One region of the Oceanobacillus phoenicis genome, then DNA from elsewhere that is predicted to be linked to it. Evidence: predicted binding sites of a transcription regulator. Region 1 holds the regulator's gene; the other holds the start of a gene.
What was found. The regulator CtsR, encoded in region 1, represses protease genes until heat stress. The targets are predictions, from matches to a motif close to ATGGTCAATAAAGGTCAAACA.
Positions count from the first base shown of each region.

Region 1 (8,954 bases):
ATGGAAGGGCCATCGCTCAACGGATAAAAGCTACCCCGGGGATAACAGGCTTATCTCCCCCAAGAGTTCACATCGACGGGGAGGTTTGGCACCTCGATGTCGGCTCATCGCATCCTGGGGCTGTAGTCGGTCCCAAGGGTTGGGCTGTTCGCCCATTAAAGCGGTACGCGAGCTGGGTTCAGAACGTCGTGAGACAGTTCGGTCCCTATCCGTCGTGGGCGTTGGAAGTTTGAGAGGAGCTGTCCTTAGTACGAGAGGACCGGGATGGACACACCGCTGGTGTACCAGTTGTTCCGCCAGGAGCATGGCTGGGTAGCTACGTGTGGAAAGGATAAGTGCTGAAAGCATCTAAGCATGAAGCCCCCCTCAAGATGAAACTTCCCATCACTTCGAGTGAGTAAGATCCCTCAGAGACGATGAGGTTGATAGGTCCGAGGTGGAAGCGTGGTGACACGTGCAGCTGACGGATACTAATTGATCGAGGACTTATCTAAGTATATAAAGCGACAGGATCTGTACATCAACGTACAGACTGGACGTTCTCTGAATGAGATAAAGGAAATACAAAGAGTCGTTAGACGATTTGATATTGACTTATCGTAAGGAAGAGAAGGAAGTCTGCTAGTTGATAGAGACTGGAGCTAGAATAGAATGATGTCACGTTACTCTTATTTAGTTTTTAGGGTACAATCCTAAAAAAGTGTTGCATTTTGTCTAAGAAATGCATATAATATAACTTGTCCTTATTTTTTTTGGACTACATATTACACGAAAGTCTGGTAGCGATAGCGAAGAGGCCACACCTGTTCCCATGCCGAACACAGAAGTTAAGCTCTTCAGCGCCGATGGTAGTTGGGGCTTTGCCCCTGCAAGAGTAGGACGCCGCCAGGCAACGAAAAAGAGTTAAGCAGAGAGTGCTTAACTCTTTTTGTTATAATTAGATTCATATGTAATTAAACAATAGCATAATTATATACTTGGTTGAATCAATTTCATAATAAGATATTTTGAATGAAGTCTGAATGCTACACTGTTTAACATTGCAGACTAAAGTTTTTAGCAGGTTAACTTAGTTAATTAATAAAGAGGGGAGGTACGTGTATGACTTCCTTAATGGAACATTTAATGGGGGAAGACTTTTTAGTTATTGCTGGTAGGTTGTTTATTGCATTAATACTATCTGGTTTAATCGGATTTGAACGAGAAATTAATAACCATTCAGCAGGTTTTCGTACACATATATTAGTAGGTGTTGGATCTTGTCTAATGATGATATTATCACTATTTGGATTTTTAAGCTTTATGGAAATGCATGATAATGTTCAATTTGACCCTGCTCGTATTCCTTCTTATGTTATTAGCGGAATAGGGTTTTTAGGGGCGGGAACCATTATTGTTTATGGAGGGACGATACGTGGGCTTACTACAGCAGCATCCATTTGGACCGTAGCAGGTATTGGTTTGGTTATAGGGGCAGGAATGTATAGTGTCGCTATTGTAGCTACTCTAATTATCCTTGTTAGTTTAATCTTCCTTAATCAAATAGAAAATCTATTTCCGAAATATAAGTCTAGCTTCTTTTTAGAAATCATTGTAACTGATGGATTTCATCTGTCTACAGCTGTAGAAGTAATTGAAAAAAATCATTTCACCGTTAAACGAGTTGAGATTCAAACGCTAGAAGGTGGACAAAGAAAAATACATGTTTGGACAAATATAAGAAAAAATAAAGATTTAATGAATGTATTTGATGAAATTTCAAGTATGGGCTCTGTTCTAAATATATCTAAACTAAATTAACCTTATATCGTAAGTGATACTTGAAATAAAAAAGGTCTCTTACGATATAAGGTTTTTGTTTTGATTTTAGTATTATTTGTCTAAAATAAGATATGTAATCTATTTGCAACTTCATTTATTTCGCGTATAATAAAGATATAGTCAAAGATAGTCAAAGTCAAAGAAAGAATTGTCATCTTAATATGATATGAGGTGCAAATTATGAGCAATATATCTGACATAATCGAGCAATATTTAAAGCAAGTGTTACAGTCTCAAGGGAAAGATGTTATTGAAATTAAGCGAAGTGAGATTGCTGATCAATTTCAATGTGTACCTTCTCAAATTAATTATGTAATCAACACAAGATTTACAATAGAAAAAGGATATATTGTAGAGAGTAAACGTGGTGGGGGTGGATATATTCGAATTATGCGGATTCAGCATCAAAGTCAATCCGTTTTAATTGATGAGATTATCCAATTAATCGGTGATTCTATCCCACAGCGATCTGCAATCGATATTTTGGAAAGGTTACTGGAAGAAGATCTAATTACAGAGCGAGAAGCTAAACTAATGCTTTCTGCGATTGATAGAACGACGCTTGCGTTTCAATTACCTATACGAGATGAAATACGTGCTCGTATTTTAATATCTATGTTAACAACACTTAAGTATTTGAATAAATAATTCATGTAAGGGGGAATGATTTTTGGAATGCCAAGAATGTCATGAAAACCCAGCGACACTTCATTTTAAACATGTAATCAATGGAGAGGAACGAAAGTTAAGTCTTTGTGAAGCGTGTGCAAAGAAAAAAGGTTATGTTACTTTTCCTGAAGAAGGGTATTCCCTTCATGACCTACTAACTGGATTATTTAATGTAGAAACATTAAATATGAGTTCAACAAGTACGAATCAAATGAAGCAGTTAAAAGAAGTGACATGCTCTTCATGTGGAATGGCTTTTTCCGAATTTAAAAAAATTGGAAAGTTCGGTTGTGCTAATTGTTATTCTTCATTTGCACAAAAGGTTGAACCAATATTTCGTAGAGTTCATGCAGGTAACACAAAACATAATGGAAAAATTCCAAAACGAACAGGAACAAATCTACAAACTAGACGTCAGATTGAAATGTACAAACAAGAATTAAAAAACTTTATTGATGATGAAGAGTTTGAAAAAGCGGCGGAGTATAGAGATAAAATTAAGGAACTACAAGCAAAAACTTCTAAGAAAGATTTGAAAGAGGGTGATGATCAATGACATTAGATAAATTTATTGATCAAGCAATCAGCCCCTGGATGCGTGAGGAAGGACCAGATAAAGATATCGTAATGAGTAGTCGAATCAGACTTGCTAGAAATTTTGCTGATCAAACGTATCCTATATTAGCTAATGAAGAAAAACTAGTGGAGATTCAAGAATTTATTCGAGACGAATATGCAAATAAATCTTTTCAAACGTATAAAGATTTGCAGTATGTTCCTTTGACGGACTTATCACCGGTTGAAAAAAGTGTGTTAGTGGAAAAACATTTAATAAGCCCACACTTAATAAAACATTCCGATTATGCTGCTACATTAATTTCTGAGAATGAGCAAGTGTCCATAATGGTTAATGAGGAAGATCATCTTCGCATACAAGTATATTATCCAGGTCTTCAATTAAAAACTGCTTTAGAGCAATCATTTGCATTAGATGATTGGCTAGAAGAAAAAGTCGATTATGCATTTGATGAGACAAAAGGGTACCTAACAAGTTGCCCCACGAATGTTGGAACAGGAATGAGAGCTTCTGTAATGATGCACTTACCTGCGTTGGTACTAACTAAACAGATTAATCGTTTAATACCTGCGATTAGTCAATTTGGTCTCGTAGTTAGAGGCATTTATGGTGAGGGTAGCGAGGCACTCGGAAATATTTTTCAGGTGTCAAACCAAATCACGTTAGGGAAATCGGAACAAGATATTGTCGATGATTTAGAAAGTGTTGTTCATCAACTTATTGAGCATGAACGAATGGCACGTAATCATATACTAGAAAGAACAGGAACAAAATTAGAGGATCGCATTTTCCGTTCATACGGGACACTAGCATATAGTCGTATTATGGACTCCAAAGAAGCATCTAAATGTATTTCGGATGTTCGACTTGGAATTGACTTAGGTTGGATAGACAACACTTCTGGAAACATTTTGAATGAATTAATGGTTCTCACACAACCAGGATTCTTACAACATTATGCAAATCGATCTCTTCGTCCGGATGAGCGTGATGTTTTACGGGCATCAGTTATTCGAGAGAGATTGAAGCTAGAAGAGTAACAACCTTTAGTTACCTGTTTTATAAGATGTTTAGAGATATGAAATGTAAGGGAATAAGTTAGAAGGCTTCTATTTCTACGTATAAACACATTTTTAATATATAGCCGATATTCGACCTACCGACTATCGATTAAATCTCAGAATAATAGGAGGAAAATCCTTATGATGTTTGGACGCTTTACAGAAAGAGCACAAAAAGTACTTGCATTATCACAAGAAGAAGCAGTACGTTTAGGACATAATAACATTGGTACAGAACACATTTTACTAGGACTTGTACGCGAAGGAGAAGGAATTGCTGCAAAAGCTTTACAATCTCTTGGTTTAGAGGTATCGAAAATACAAGAAGAAGTAGAAAAATTAATCGGTGTAGGGAAACAACCTACACAATCGATTCATTATACACCTCGTGCAAAAAAAGTAGTTGAACTTTCTCAGGATGAGGCAAGAAAATTAGGCCACTCTTACGTAGGTACAGAACATATCTTACTTGGATTGATAAGAGAAGGAGAAGGTGTCGCTGCTAGAGTTCTTAATAATTTAGGAGTTAGTCTTAATAAAGCAAGACAACAAGTACTACAATTATTAGGAAGCAATGAATCGCAAGCAGGTCGTCAAGGACGTGCAGGGCAGCAGTCAAATGCAAGCACACCGACGTTGGATTCATTAGCCCGGGATTTAACCGTTAGTGCAAAAGAAGGTAAGATTGACCCGGTAATTGGGCGCTCAAAAGAGATTGAACGAGTAATCCAAGTGCTTAGCCGTCGTACAAAAAATAACCCAGTCTTGATTGGGGAACCTGGTGTAGGTAAAACGGCAGTAGCTGAAGGGCTTGCACAGCAGATTATTGATAATGAAGTGCCAGAAACATTACGTGATAAACGAGTAATGACATTAGATATGGGTACGGTTGTTGCTGGTACGAAATATCGTGGTGAATTTGAAGATCGCTTAAAGAAAGTAATGGAAGAAATTCGTCAAGCAGGCAATATTATTCTATTCATCGATGAGTTACACACACTTATTGGAGCTGGTGGAGCAGAAGGGGCTATTGATGCTTCGAATATCTTAAAACCATCACTTGCACGCGGAGAATTACAGTGTATTGGCGCAACTACGCTAGATGAGTATCGAAAATATATTGAAAAAGACGCTGCATTAGAGCGACGTTTCCAACCAATTCAAGTTGACGAACCAACATTGGAAGAAACAATCCAAATTTTAAATGGCTTGCGTGATCGTTATGAAGCACATCATCGCGTAACCATTACTGATGAAGCAATTGAAGCAGCGGCGTCACTATCCGATCGTTATATTACTGATCGTTTCTTGCCAGACAAAGCGATTGATTTAATTGATGAGGCTGGATCGAAAGTAAGGTTACGTTCTTATACCGTTCCACCAAACTTAAAAGAGTTAGAACAGAAACTTGATGAAGTCCGTAAAGAAAAAGATGCTGCAGTACAAAGTCAAGAATTTGAAAAAGCCGCATCTTTACGAGACTCGGAGCAACGTTTCCGTGAAGAGTTAGAAACAACGAAAAATGAATGGAAAGAAAAACAAGGTCAAACTGATTCAGAAGTTACCATGGAAGATATTGCTGCAGTTGTTTCTACATGGACGGGAGTACCCGTATCAAAATTGACAAAAGATGAAAGTAATCGCCTTCTAAACATGGAAACAATTCTTCATGATCGTGTGATTGGGCAATCTGAAGCGGTCAATGCAGTTGCTAAAGCAATCCGCCGTGCTCGTGCAGGATTAAAAGATCCGAAGCGTCCAATTGGTTCATTTATCTTCTTAGGACCAACGGGAGTAGGTAAAACAGAACTTGCTCGTGCGTTAGCAGAAGTAATGTTTGCAGATGAAGATGCAATGATTCGTATTGACATGTCGGAGTATATGGAAAGACATGCGACTTCACGTTTGGTTGGTTCTCCACCAGGATATGTCGGGTATGAAGAAGGTGGACAATTAACCGAAAAAGTTCGTCGTAAGCCTTATTCTGTAGTTCTATTAGATGAAGTGGAAAAAGCGCATCCAGAAGTATTTAATATTCTGTTACAAGTTCTTGAAGATGGTCGCCTAACCGATTCAAAAGGAAGAGTGGTTGATTTCCGTAATACGGTTATTATTATGACTTCTAATGTTGGAGCAAGTGAATTAAAACGTAATAAATATGTTGGTTTCTCTTTAGATGATGAGGAGAAAGACTATAAAGATATGAAATCAAAAGTGATGGAAGAATTGAAGAAAGCATTCCGTCCAGAGTTCTTAAACCGTATTGATGAGACTATTGTCTTCCACTCTTTAGAAAAAGAACATATGAAGGATATTGTGACGTTGATGGTAAAACAATTACAAAAACGATTAAAAGAACAAGACCTACATTTATCATTAACGGATAAGGCAGTTGAAAAAATTGCTAATGAAGGCTTTGATCCAGAATATGGTGCTCGACCATTACGTCGATCCATTCAAAAAAATATCGAAGACTTGTTATCCGAAGAGCTATTAAAAGGAGCCATTGAAAAAGAGCAACAGGTGAAAATAGGATTAAATAATAAAGGTGAATTTATTGTTTTACCATAGAAAAAGGTAATATGATGTAACAGAGATAAAGCTAGAGGACTTGATTCTTCTAGCTTTTATTTCCATTTAAGGAATTTTAATGTCAAAACGCTCGGTTGTGGCATAAATATGGAAGATGGATTTGTAAATTGATAGCTTTCTGTAACCTACTACATAAAAAAATAGGCTACAATAATAGAGAAGGGGTTAATAAATTTGGCAAAAAGAAAAACAAAGTTTGTATGTCAAGAATGTGGTTATGAATCAGCTAAATGGATGGGGAAATGTCCGGCTTGTCATCAATGGAATACCATGGTGGAGGAAATAGATCCAGCTTCGGTTAAAGGTCGGACAGGCTATGCTACTAGTACGACATCTGCAGGTAAGCCTGAAAAAATTACAGCAATTGAATCGAAAAAAGAACCTAGAATCACTACAAATATGAAAGAGTTCAACAGAGTGCTTGGCGGCGGAATCGTACTAGGGTCACTTGTTTTAATTGGAGGAGATCCGGGTATTGGTAAGTCAACTCTATTACTCCAAATATCCTCCCAATTGGCAGAAAAAGATATGTCGGTACTTTATGTTTCTGGAGAGGAATCAACTCGTCAAACAAAATTGCGTGCAGATCGACTCGATATTGCAACTGATCAGTTGTATGTTTTATCGGAAACAAATTTATATGATATTAGTAAACAGATAGAAGAAGTAAAGCCGTCCTTTGTAGTTATCGATTCGATACAAACCATATTTAAAGAAGAAGTAACGAGTGCTCCAGGAAGTGTTTCTCAAGTACGTGAATGTACCATGGAGCTTATGAAAATAGCAAAATCAAATGGAATACCTATTTTTATTGTAGGTCATGTAACGAAAGAAGGTTCCATTGCTGGTCCTCGATTATTAGAACATATGGTAGACGCTGTTCTATATTTTGAAGGGGAGCGACATCACACATATCGTATATTACGGGGAGTAAAGAACCGTTTTGGTAGCACAAATGAGATGGGAATATTTGAGATGAAAGAGGAAGGATTACGAGAAGTAATGAATCCGTCTGAGATATTCTTAGAAGAGCGATCAGAAGGGGCAGCCGGATCGACAGTTGTGGCATCGATGGAAGGAACGAGAACGGTATTGGTAGAAATACAAGCATTAATTTCTCCTACTAGCTTTGGGAATCCTCGTCGTACTGCAACAGGAGTAGATCATAATCGTGTACCGCTGTTAATGGCCGTTTTAGAAAAACGTGTAGGGTTGATGCTTCAAAATCAAGACGCGTATATAAAAGTCGCTGGTGGAGTAAAGTTGGATGAGCCAGCTATTGATCTAGCATTAGCTATAAGTATTGCTTCCAGTTTTCGAAATCAACCAACGAATCCGAATGATATTTTTGTAGGTGAAGTAGGATTAACTGGTGAAATTAGAAGGGTTTCGCGAATTGAACAACGTGTACAAGAAGCGGCAAAACTAGGTTTCAAACGTGTGATATGTCCAAAGAATAATTTGGATGGTTGGAATTACCCTAGCGGAATTGAAGTCATCGGTGTATCAAGTGTACAAGAGGCTTTAGATATCGGATTACGTCATTAATAATTCTTTTTATTCTATGAAAAAACCTTATGGGATACTTTTCCAAATAATAGGCAATACTAAGGTTAGGAGGTGAGCGATGGTGCTTAAAAAGATAGTTCATTTATTCTTTATTATATTAGGTGGTACCGTCGGGTATTTATATATACCGGAAATTTTTAGTTTGTTAAACGTAACAGATCCCGCATGGTTGAATTCGCCGATATTAGGTATGATTATTGGTGCTATTATATTCTTCATACTTTCCTACTTATTGGTCGATTATATTGTAGGTTTCTTACGCTGGGTAGAGGATGCACTTATTAAACTCCCAGCAATGGATTTGTTTTTTGGAAGTATTGGTCTAATCGTAGGTTTAGTAATTGCATATTTTATTAATATACCGCTTCAAGATACTGGAATTCATATCTTGTCACAAGTATTACCATTTTTCATTATGATTACTTTTGGATATCTAGGATTCCAAGTAGGTTTTCGTAGACGTGAGGAATTTGGTAATTTAATGCGTGCTAATAAAAAGGGACGTCGTATTCCAGAAGAAAATGCAGCAGCACCGGCTGACAAACCAAAGGCGAAAATATTAGATACAAGTGTAATTATTGATGGAAGAATTGCAGACATTTGTCAAACAAATTTTCTAGAAGGAACCATAGTCATTCCACAATTTGTTTTAGGAGAGTTACAGC
Region 1 is NZ_JBDFME010000001.1:607,660-616,613, reverse strand. It holds rRNA gene ABC346_RS03440 (23S ribosomal RNA) at 1-494, shown strand, start outside; rRNA gene rrf (5S ribosomal RNA) at 776-891, shown strand; gene ABC346_RS03430 (MgtC/SapB family protein) at 1,102-1,800, shown strand; gene ABC346_RS03425 (CtsR family transcriptional regulator) at 2,002-2,469, shown strand; gene mcsA (protein-arginine kinase activator protein McsA) at 2,492-3,046, shown strand; gene mcsB (protein-arginine kinase McsB) at 3,043-4,107, shown strand; gene clpC (ATP-dependent protease ATP-binding subunit ClpC) at 4,270-6,699, shown strand; gene radA (DNA repair protein RadA) at 6,895-8,268, shown strand; gene ABC346_RS03400 (PIN/TRAM domain-containing protein) at 8,351-8,954, shown strand, end outside.

Region 2 (8,954 bases), 1.3 Mb from region 1:
ATATCCTTCCTCAACAACCTCATTTGCTCATTATTTAGCTTCGTAATATCTTTTCCTTCAAACAGCACTTCTCCCTCAGTTGGTTCGATTAATCGTAAAATTGATTTTCCGGTTGTTGATTTACCACAACCTGACTCACCAACTATTCCTAAAATCTCCCCAGGATATACTTCAAAACTTACATCATCAACTGCTTTTACTTCTCCTACTGTACGTCCCAAAACACCACCTTTGACAGGAAAGTATTTTTTAAGATTTTTAACCTCCAAGAGGGGTTGATTGTCTTGATTCATTAGCTAGAACTCCCCCTTCTTTTTCATCTTGAAGAAAACACCTACTCGTTCTGCCTTCACCAATATCATACAAATCCGGGCTCTCTTTAAAGCAACGCTCAAAAGCAAATTCACATCTTGGTGCGAACCTGCATCCAACATGGTCAAGATTCGGTTTAGCAACAGTTCCTGGTATAGAATATAATTGCTGTTCTTGTTCTCTGAGATTTGGAAGAGAGCGGATAAGTCCTTTAGTATAAGGGTGCTTAGGGTCTTTCAATACTTCACGCTTTGTTCCTTGTTCAACAACTTGTCCAGAATACATCACCAATACCCGATCACATATATCAGCCACAACACCTAAATCATGTGTAATTAACAAAATGGCTGTACCTTGCTTATCATTCAAACTCTTCATTAGGTCGAGTATTTGTGCTTGAATCGTTACATCTAATGCTGTTGTAGGTTCATCCGCAATAAGTAGTTCTGGATTACAAGCCATTGACATGGCAATCATAACTCTTTGTCTCATACCACCAGAAAGTTGATGCGGATATTCATTAACAATGGATTCAGCCCTTGCTATACCAACTAATTTCAGCATTTCTACAGATCTTTCAATTGCTTCTTTCTTTTTCATTTTATGATGTAAACGAATTGCTTCACACATCTGATTACCAATCGTGAATAACGGATTCAAAGAAGTCATTGGCTCTTGAAATATCATCGAAATTTCATTGCCGCGTATTTTCTTCATTTTTTTCTCCGTTGCCTTAGTTAAATCTTCCCCTTTAAACATAATCTCGCCTTCCACAATTTCGCCTGGAGGATTAGGTACTAATTTCATAATCGATAGAGAGGTCACACTTTTACCAGATCCGGATTCCCCTACAATTCCAACTACCTCTCCTTTTTTTATTTGCAAACTCACACGATCGACAGCGGGAATAGTTTCCTTCTTCGTCGTAAAGTGCGTACTGAGATTCTTTAATTCAAGAATAACTTCAGACAAAGATTCTCCCCCTTTTTATTTTTATATATTGCAAAGAGTTTATTATAATATACTGAAAATTAATTAAAATTGCAACACATTTATAATTTAGTATATTGATAATATTTTTGTCATTTTTCTTTTTAGAGGAAAACCCTTTATACTTAAAATAGTGTGTTGAAGTCTACTAATGATATGAGGTGTTTATGTTGATTGAGGTATATACAGATGGAGCAACATTAGGAAATCCAGGTATTGGTGGTGCAGGAATTTATATAAAAGACGGCAAACAGAGTTATCAATATTCTATTTCACTTTCGACTATGTCAAATCATGAAGCAGAATTCCATGCAATCATCCATGGGCTTCAATTATGTAAGAAACATTTTCCTAATGAAATATTATCTTTTCGTACAGATTCCAAGGTTGCAGCGGATTCAATTGAAAGGGGCTATACTAAAAATAAGCTATTTCAAGGTTTATTACATACAATAAATCAGATTTCATCAGAGTTTCCATTCTTTTTCATAAAATGGATTCCAGAAAAACAAAATAATCATGCAGATAAACTTGCAAAAAAAGCTATTCAACATCACTCATAAAATTCGTGCAAACTAAATTATATTCCATTATACTAACGTAAAGATGGTATGTAGGAGGAACAACATGGGGAAGTTTCCATTAAGAGAACAAAGCATAGTTTTAATAGGTTTTATGGGGGTAGGAAAAACAACCATAGGAAGAACCGTTGCGAAAAAGTTGTTTCGTGATTTTATCGATATAGATGAAGTAATTGAAAAGAAATTTAATATGTCTACAAAAGAGGTTTTTCACCATTACGGTGAAGAGACTTTCCGTAAAGCAGAAAGAGAAATAATTACGGATATATGTCAACAACGCTTAAAAGTAGTTTCCTTAGGGGGAGGCGCATTTTTACAAAAAGAAATACAAGATATTTGTTTACATTCAAGTATTATTTTTTACTTGGATTTATCTTGGGATCAGTGGAAAGATCGGATCGAATTATTAATGGAAAATAGGCCTGTATTACAAGGAAAGTCAATTGAAGAAATGAAACAACTGTACGAAGACAGAAAACCAATTTATGAACAACACCATTCACGTGTCATTACCGATGATCATGAAATTGAAGAAGTAGCAGATTATATAGTAGATTCATTGAAAATAGCTTGGGATATTTACGAACCTACTTCATAATGTATTATAGAAGTGCTTCTACCCTATCAATATAATTTCAATAGAAGAATAAGTACGTAAAAATGTAAAACCAAGGGAGTAAGTGATTCTTCCTTGGTTTTTTTAACGCGCCCGGAGGGATTCGAACCCCCGGCAAACCTGGTACCGGAAACCAGTGCTCTATCCAACTGAGCTACGGGCGCATAATATCAATTTTTAAAGACACATCCACTATTATACAGAGGTTCTATTATATAGACAAGCATTTTTTTATTGCTTTTATTAGGAATGCAATACGTTTATAATTAGATAAAAAGGGAATCATGGATATGGTAAATAAATAGTTAAACTTTTTGTTTGACCTTTATTGACCAATAAGCTATGATAAGTTTATACACATTCCATGGAAGAACTATTTCAATTGGAAATTAAAGGAGGATGTATGATGAATTTAGTACCTACAGTTATTGAACAAACTAACCGTGGAGAGCGCGCATATGATATTTACTCTCGTTTACTTAAAGATCGTATTATCTTATTAGGAAGCGGAATTGATGATAATGTCTCCAATTCCATAGTAGCACAGCTACTTTTCTTAGAAGCTGAAGACCCAGATAAAGATATCTCCTTATACATTAATTCACCTGGTGGTTCGATTACAGCTGGGATGGCGATTTATGATACGATGAATTTCATTAAGCCAAACGTATCTACTATTTGTATCGGTATGGCAGCATCTATGGGTGCCTTCTTACTTACAGCTGGTGAAAAAGGCAAACGATTTGCTTTACCTAATAGTGAAATCATGATTCACCAACCATTAGGTGGTACGCAAGGTCAAGCTACAGATATTGAAATTCATGCAAAACGTATTATTGATATTAAACGTCGTATGAATGAAATTATGGCTGAGAAAACAGGTCAACCTATTGAAGTTATTGAGCGTGATACAGAACGTGATAATTTCATGACTGCTGATCAGTCTGTTGAATATGGCTTAATTGATAAAATTTTAGAACGTAAATAGCCATTAAAAAATGTTGAGCCTATTTTAGCTCAACATTTTTTTGTATCCTTTAAACTTAATATCCAACAATTTCCTACGATTTTGAATAAGCATATAATACTATTATCCACCCTACCTATTCCGAGATCAAATGTAAATCCATCATTGTTAATCTGATGAATTTTACCACCTGACATCCCCATCCACTCTTTTCGTTAAATTCTGCATGTTGTAATCAATCGCCACACCAGTTCCACCGTCTTGTAGCGGGGCTACTACTACCCGTTATATGTATTATAAATCTCTTTCTACATGTCGTTTTGTAAATACTAAAAAGATGATTAATATTACTTCAAATCCGTTTGTGATTGCTCCACTTTCAATAGGAAAAGATACAATACTACCTATAGTCATTAAACTAGCTCCAACAAACATCCATATCCATTTCTCAAATATCCATAATAGGATTCCCGTCAATAGTAGAATGAAGGTAACAATTAGAATCATAATTGGTGGTCCGTAAGAAATTTCTGTAGGTATATAACGCAAAACACCAAATTCCCACTGCGGTTGTAGCGTTAAATTTAGAAGTTCAGATTGTATCTCAACTGTAATTAACAAAATTGTGATTAATGTAGCTCCATAGAGCGCTGTTTTCCTTATGTTAATATTTTTAGATTTTTCCAAAATCCCAATACAGTAAATAACTAATGTTGGTGTTAAAAATGCATGACTCCAATAACGAAGGTAACTTAAGTTTTCTAATAAAGATCCTTCTCCTATAAATCTCCCTATTGCAACAATTGCATTATCTACTATAAGTCCAACAATAACTAGATAAATAAATGAACGGCGTGAAGAATAAGAAATGATGTTTCTTCTATCTATAGAAAAGATTAATATACCAATATAAATTAATGTATATAAAAAGTATAAATAGCCATCCATATAGGTTCCTCCTTACATTCGTTTATAAATTATATGTCTATTCGTTATTCACCCAATCTAAGATGGACTCTATGACTATGTTTTGTTGCTCAACTACAGAAATAGTAGCCTCGCCATCACCCTTTTGTTCACAATAAACACCAAATTGCGAATGATTTCCTCCACTTATCTCTTTCATTACCGTATTCTCAGATAGTAAATTAGCCGACTCATCTATTTTATCGAGTGTAGTGAGACCATCTTTATCTGCAAACAAAGATAAGATAGGTATAGAAGTGTTACTAAAATCACTATTTTCACTTGGAAAAGAACCTAGGAAAAAAATACCTGTGATTACATCTGAATGATTTTTTGCATAGTTTGCTGCAGCAACGCCTCCTAATGAATGACCTCCAATAAACCAATTTCCCACAGAAGGATATTTATCTATGATTTCATCCGCTTTATCAATTTCTAAAATTGGTAAATTTAATCGCACATTAGGTATCGCTACAAAATATCCATGTTTGGATAATTCTTGACCGTAATAGCTGTATGCTTCTGGTTCTACTTTAGCTCCTGGATATATTATGATTCCTCCTTTAGTTTGTCCTTCTCCCTTTGAGTCAAAGACTAACCAATCTTCGAAATACGTTACCTCATCTACATCCACTAACTTTAATTTACTAGATGGTTCATAGGTTTGTTGAGTCCAATAATAAAAGGTCAAACCACTTACAAGTAATAATAAGAGTAGTACTAGTAAAATTATTTTTAATAGTTTTTTTATACCACCATGCGGTACTTATCAATTGATAAGTAAACCGCATAATAAAAGAGATCAAGTCAATATTTTTTAGCTGAATGAATTTCATAATAAGATATTTTCTATGAAATCCAAATGCTTCCACCTAAGTTAAATACTTTGTCTGCCTTAACCTCTTAAGATTTTTATATTATGAATTTACTGTACCATGTAAAATAAAATCAACAAGTAAATCATACTGAGTGGATAATGATTGAGTGTTTCTAGTCCAAGTCGACATTGTTTGTCCCATCGTTAACAAACAAAATCTTGCAGCATCTTCAGGGGCAATATGTTTTCTTAATTTACCTTTTTCCTTCAATTCTTCAAACACGTTAATAAACGGCTCTAAGTATGTTTCTCTCCATAATAAATAAATTTTATGTTTGTTCTCATGTTTAAATTCAACCGAAATATCATGAATCATCATCATAATACTAGTAGGGTGTTCATCAGCTAATATCTCCAACATTAATCGTAACCGTTGTTCCAAAGGTTCATCAGAGATCAAATTTAATTTGGATTTAATTCTCTTTACAAACCTTGTTAACATTTCAATATACAAGGATTCTTTATCTGGGTAATGATAATATAATGCTGGTTGAGATATCTTACATCTAGCTGAGATTTCACGAGTGGTAACAGAGCGATACCCTTTTTTCATAAACAATTCTTCAGCAATCTGTAAAATACGCTCTTTTGAATCTTCATCTTTATTGCGAGGCATTTTTTAATCTTACTCCTTTAAATTATTAAGCTTCGTCTTTTAATGCTACATTAATATTATTTATTTTATCTAGATAAGTTTCTACATTTTAAAGGAGACTGTATATCGTATACATAAAACCAGACTACCATTAACCCTTGGTATTATAGTAGTCTTTTAAGATATTGTTACTATCTACATATTTGTTATTTTAAGCTTCTACATCGTATACATATTTTTCTAAATGCTCTATTGCTGTATCCTCATCAGGTCCTTCAGCAATCAATTTTATTTGTTCTCCTTTTGTAATTGCCAGACTCATCAGTCCCATTATACTTTTTGCATTTATTTTCTTATTATCTTTTTCTAAAAAGACATGTGATGAAAAACGATTTGCTTCTTGAACAAATAGTGCAGCCGGTCTAGCCTGTAATCCGGTATCTAATTCAACCGTTACCAATTTTTCTATCAATACTCTCATCCTCCCCTAAACTCGAAAACGCTATCAAATAGTTTCTGATAGAGAATTATCTATCAGCAAACACATCATTAAATTATAAATATTATGAAATTAATCGTATTATATCATAATACTCTAGTTACCGCATTACTTGTCTAAGATAAGGTTTCTCCTCGTTTAATCTTTTCAGCGAACTCATCTATTTTTTTTAGTCGGTGATTCACACCTGATTTTGAGATGGTACCACTGGCAACCAATTCACCTAGTTCTTTCAATGAAACATCTTCATACTGTATTCGAAGTTTTGCTATTTCTTGCAATTTCTCAGGCAATTGATCGAGTCCAACCGTTCGCTCAATTAATTTTATATTTTCAATTTGTCGAAATGCCGCTCCTATTGTTTTATTCAAGTTAGCTGTTTCACAATTCACAAGTCGATTAACAGAATTCCTCATATCTCTAACAATACGTACATCTTCAAATTTAAATAATGCTTGATGTGCACCAATAATACTTAGGAATTCGGTTATCTTTTCCGCTTCCTTCATATATACGATATAGCCATTTTTTCGTTCTAATAATCGTGCATGAAGGCCATAGGAATTCAACAATTTCTGTAAAGATTCTGCGTGCTCTTCATAATAATTGAAGATTTCTAAATGATAGGATGATGTTTCAGGATTATTCATCGATCCTCCAGCTAAAAATGCACCTCTTAAATAAGACTTTTGACAGCATTCTTTTTCCAAATATTTATTTGAGATTGTTCGTACAATTGTATATTGGTTTTCAATTAAATCTAGATCTTCTAGAAGTAATTGTACTTCCTCTTTTAATCGTACAATATAAACATTATTCTTTTTTAATTTCATTTTTTTACGGACGAGTAATTCAACTGCTATCGAATAGTTCTCCTTAATCAATGTATAGATGCGTCTCGCTATTGCTGCATTCTCTGTTTGTACATCTAAAGAATAACCTTGGCGTGAAATGGAAATTGCACCATTCATCCTGACCAAGGCTGCCAGTTCTGCTAATTGACAACATTTTTCTGATTCTATCGCTGTCAATTCTTTTTTTATTTCGGATGCGAAAGACATGTTACTCCCCCCTTTTCTTATAAAATTTATACAAATTACACAAAATCAAATAGTAATGATGCTATCTTTTCATTGTCATGTCGTAAAGAACCATGTGACTCGGCTAAAATATTTCCTGCAATCACATGCAAGCCCATATCGTTTAATCTTTTTTCATCAAATGTCACCGGCATTGCATTCTCGCTTTTATAAAGAGCTTGAATTTCATCTGGAATTTTCTTATCATGAACAACGATTGCATCTATACACGCTTCACCAATATGATCATGAATTGCTTTTACATGATCAGAAGCTGTGTAATTCGTGGTTTCACCGTCTTGTGTCATTGCATTACATACATATACGACTTTTGCTTTTGAAGAAGCGATTGCCTCTTTTACTTGTGGAACAATTAAATTAGGCATAATCGAAGTATATAGACTACCAGGAGAAATCACGATTAAATCTGCGGACTTAATCGCTCTTACAGCGTTTGGTAATGGTTTGACAGGTTGAGGTTCAAGAAATACTCGTTTTATTTTCTTTTGAGCTAGCGGAATATTTGACTCACCTGAAACAATTTCTCCATCTATCATTTCAGCGTGTAATGACATATTTTCATTCGATATTGGATATATTTTTCCTTTTACATTTAAAACTCGAGAAATTTCTTTAATTCCATTGTTAAAATTGCCAGTAACTGAAGTCATTGCTGCTAACAAAAGATTTCCCATAGAATGTCCGGATAATCCATTTCCTTGGGTAAAACGATGTTGAAACAACTCTAATAGCATTGGTTCAGCATCAGAAAGTGCAGCAATTACATTCCGAATATCTCCTGGTGCAGGTATTTCCATTTCGGTACGAATTCTACCTGTACTACCTCCATCATCCGCTACAGTAACAATTGCTGTTAAGTCAATAGGTAGTTTTTTCAAACCTCTTAATAATACAGGCATTCCAGTTCCTCCACCAATTGCTACTACTTTTGGTTTGCTTACTGTCCCCATATTATAAAACCTTCCTTTTGTCTATATCACGATGACTTACATGGGTAGTATACCCATTACTTAAACCTTTAGAGAAATGCTCAGCTAATGCTACTGATCTGTGCTGTCCACCTGTGCAGCCAATTGCTACCACAAGTTGTGACTTCCCTTCTTTTTTATATTGAGGAAGCATAAATTTAAGTAAATCTGTTACTTTATCAATAAATGTCTGCGTGTCCGTCCATTTGAATACATATGAGGATACATCTGGATTTAATCCCGTTAACGGTTGTAAGTTTGCTACATAATGAGGGTTTGGTAAGAATCTCACATCGAATACAAGGTCGGCATCAATAGGAAGCCCATACTTGAAACCAAAAGATACAAAATGTACAGAGAATACTTCTTGCTTTTCTTCTTTATATACTTTCAATATTTTCTCTCGTAAATTTCTCGGTTTTAAACTCGTCGTATCAATAATTCGTTGAGCTCTTCCTCTTAGTTCATCCAAGATTTCTCTTT
Region 2 is NZ_JBDFME010000001.1:1,943,339-1,952,292, reverse strand. It holds gene ABC346_RS09735 (ABC transporter ATP-binding protein) at 1-293, opposite strand, end outside; gene ABC346_RS09730 (ABC transporter ATP-binding protein) at 259-1,284, opposite strand; gene ABC346_RS09725 (reverse transcriptase-like protein) at 1,473-1,865, shown strand; gene ABC346_RS09720 (shikimate kinase) at 1,930-2,481, shown strand; tRNA gene ABC346_RS09715 (tRNA-Arg) at 2,588-2,663, opposite strand; gene clpP (ATP-dependent Clp endopeptidase proteolytic subunit ClpP) at 2,906-3,487, shown strand; gene ABC346_RS09705 (hypothetical protein) at 3,761-4,414, opposite strand; gene ABC346_RS09700 (alpha/beta hydrolase) at 4,452-5,123, opposite strand; gene ABC346_RS09695 (TetR/AcrR family transcriptional regulator) at 5,350-5,925, opposite strand; gene ABC346_RS09690 (HPr family phosphocarrier protein) at 6,116-6,376, opposite strand; gene whiA (DNA-binding protein WhiA) at 6,520-7,464, opposite strand; gene ABC346_RS09680 (gluconeogenesis factor YvcK family protein) at 7,500-8,453, opposite strand; gene rapZ (RNase adapter RapZ) at 8,455-8,954, opposite strand, start outside.
Region 2: clpP (ATP-dependent Clp endopeptidase proteolytic subunit ClpP) is a predicted target of CtsR. The motif match lies at 2,815-2,835, and genes of this name have one in related genera.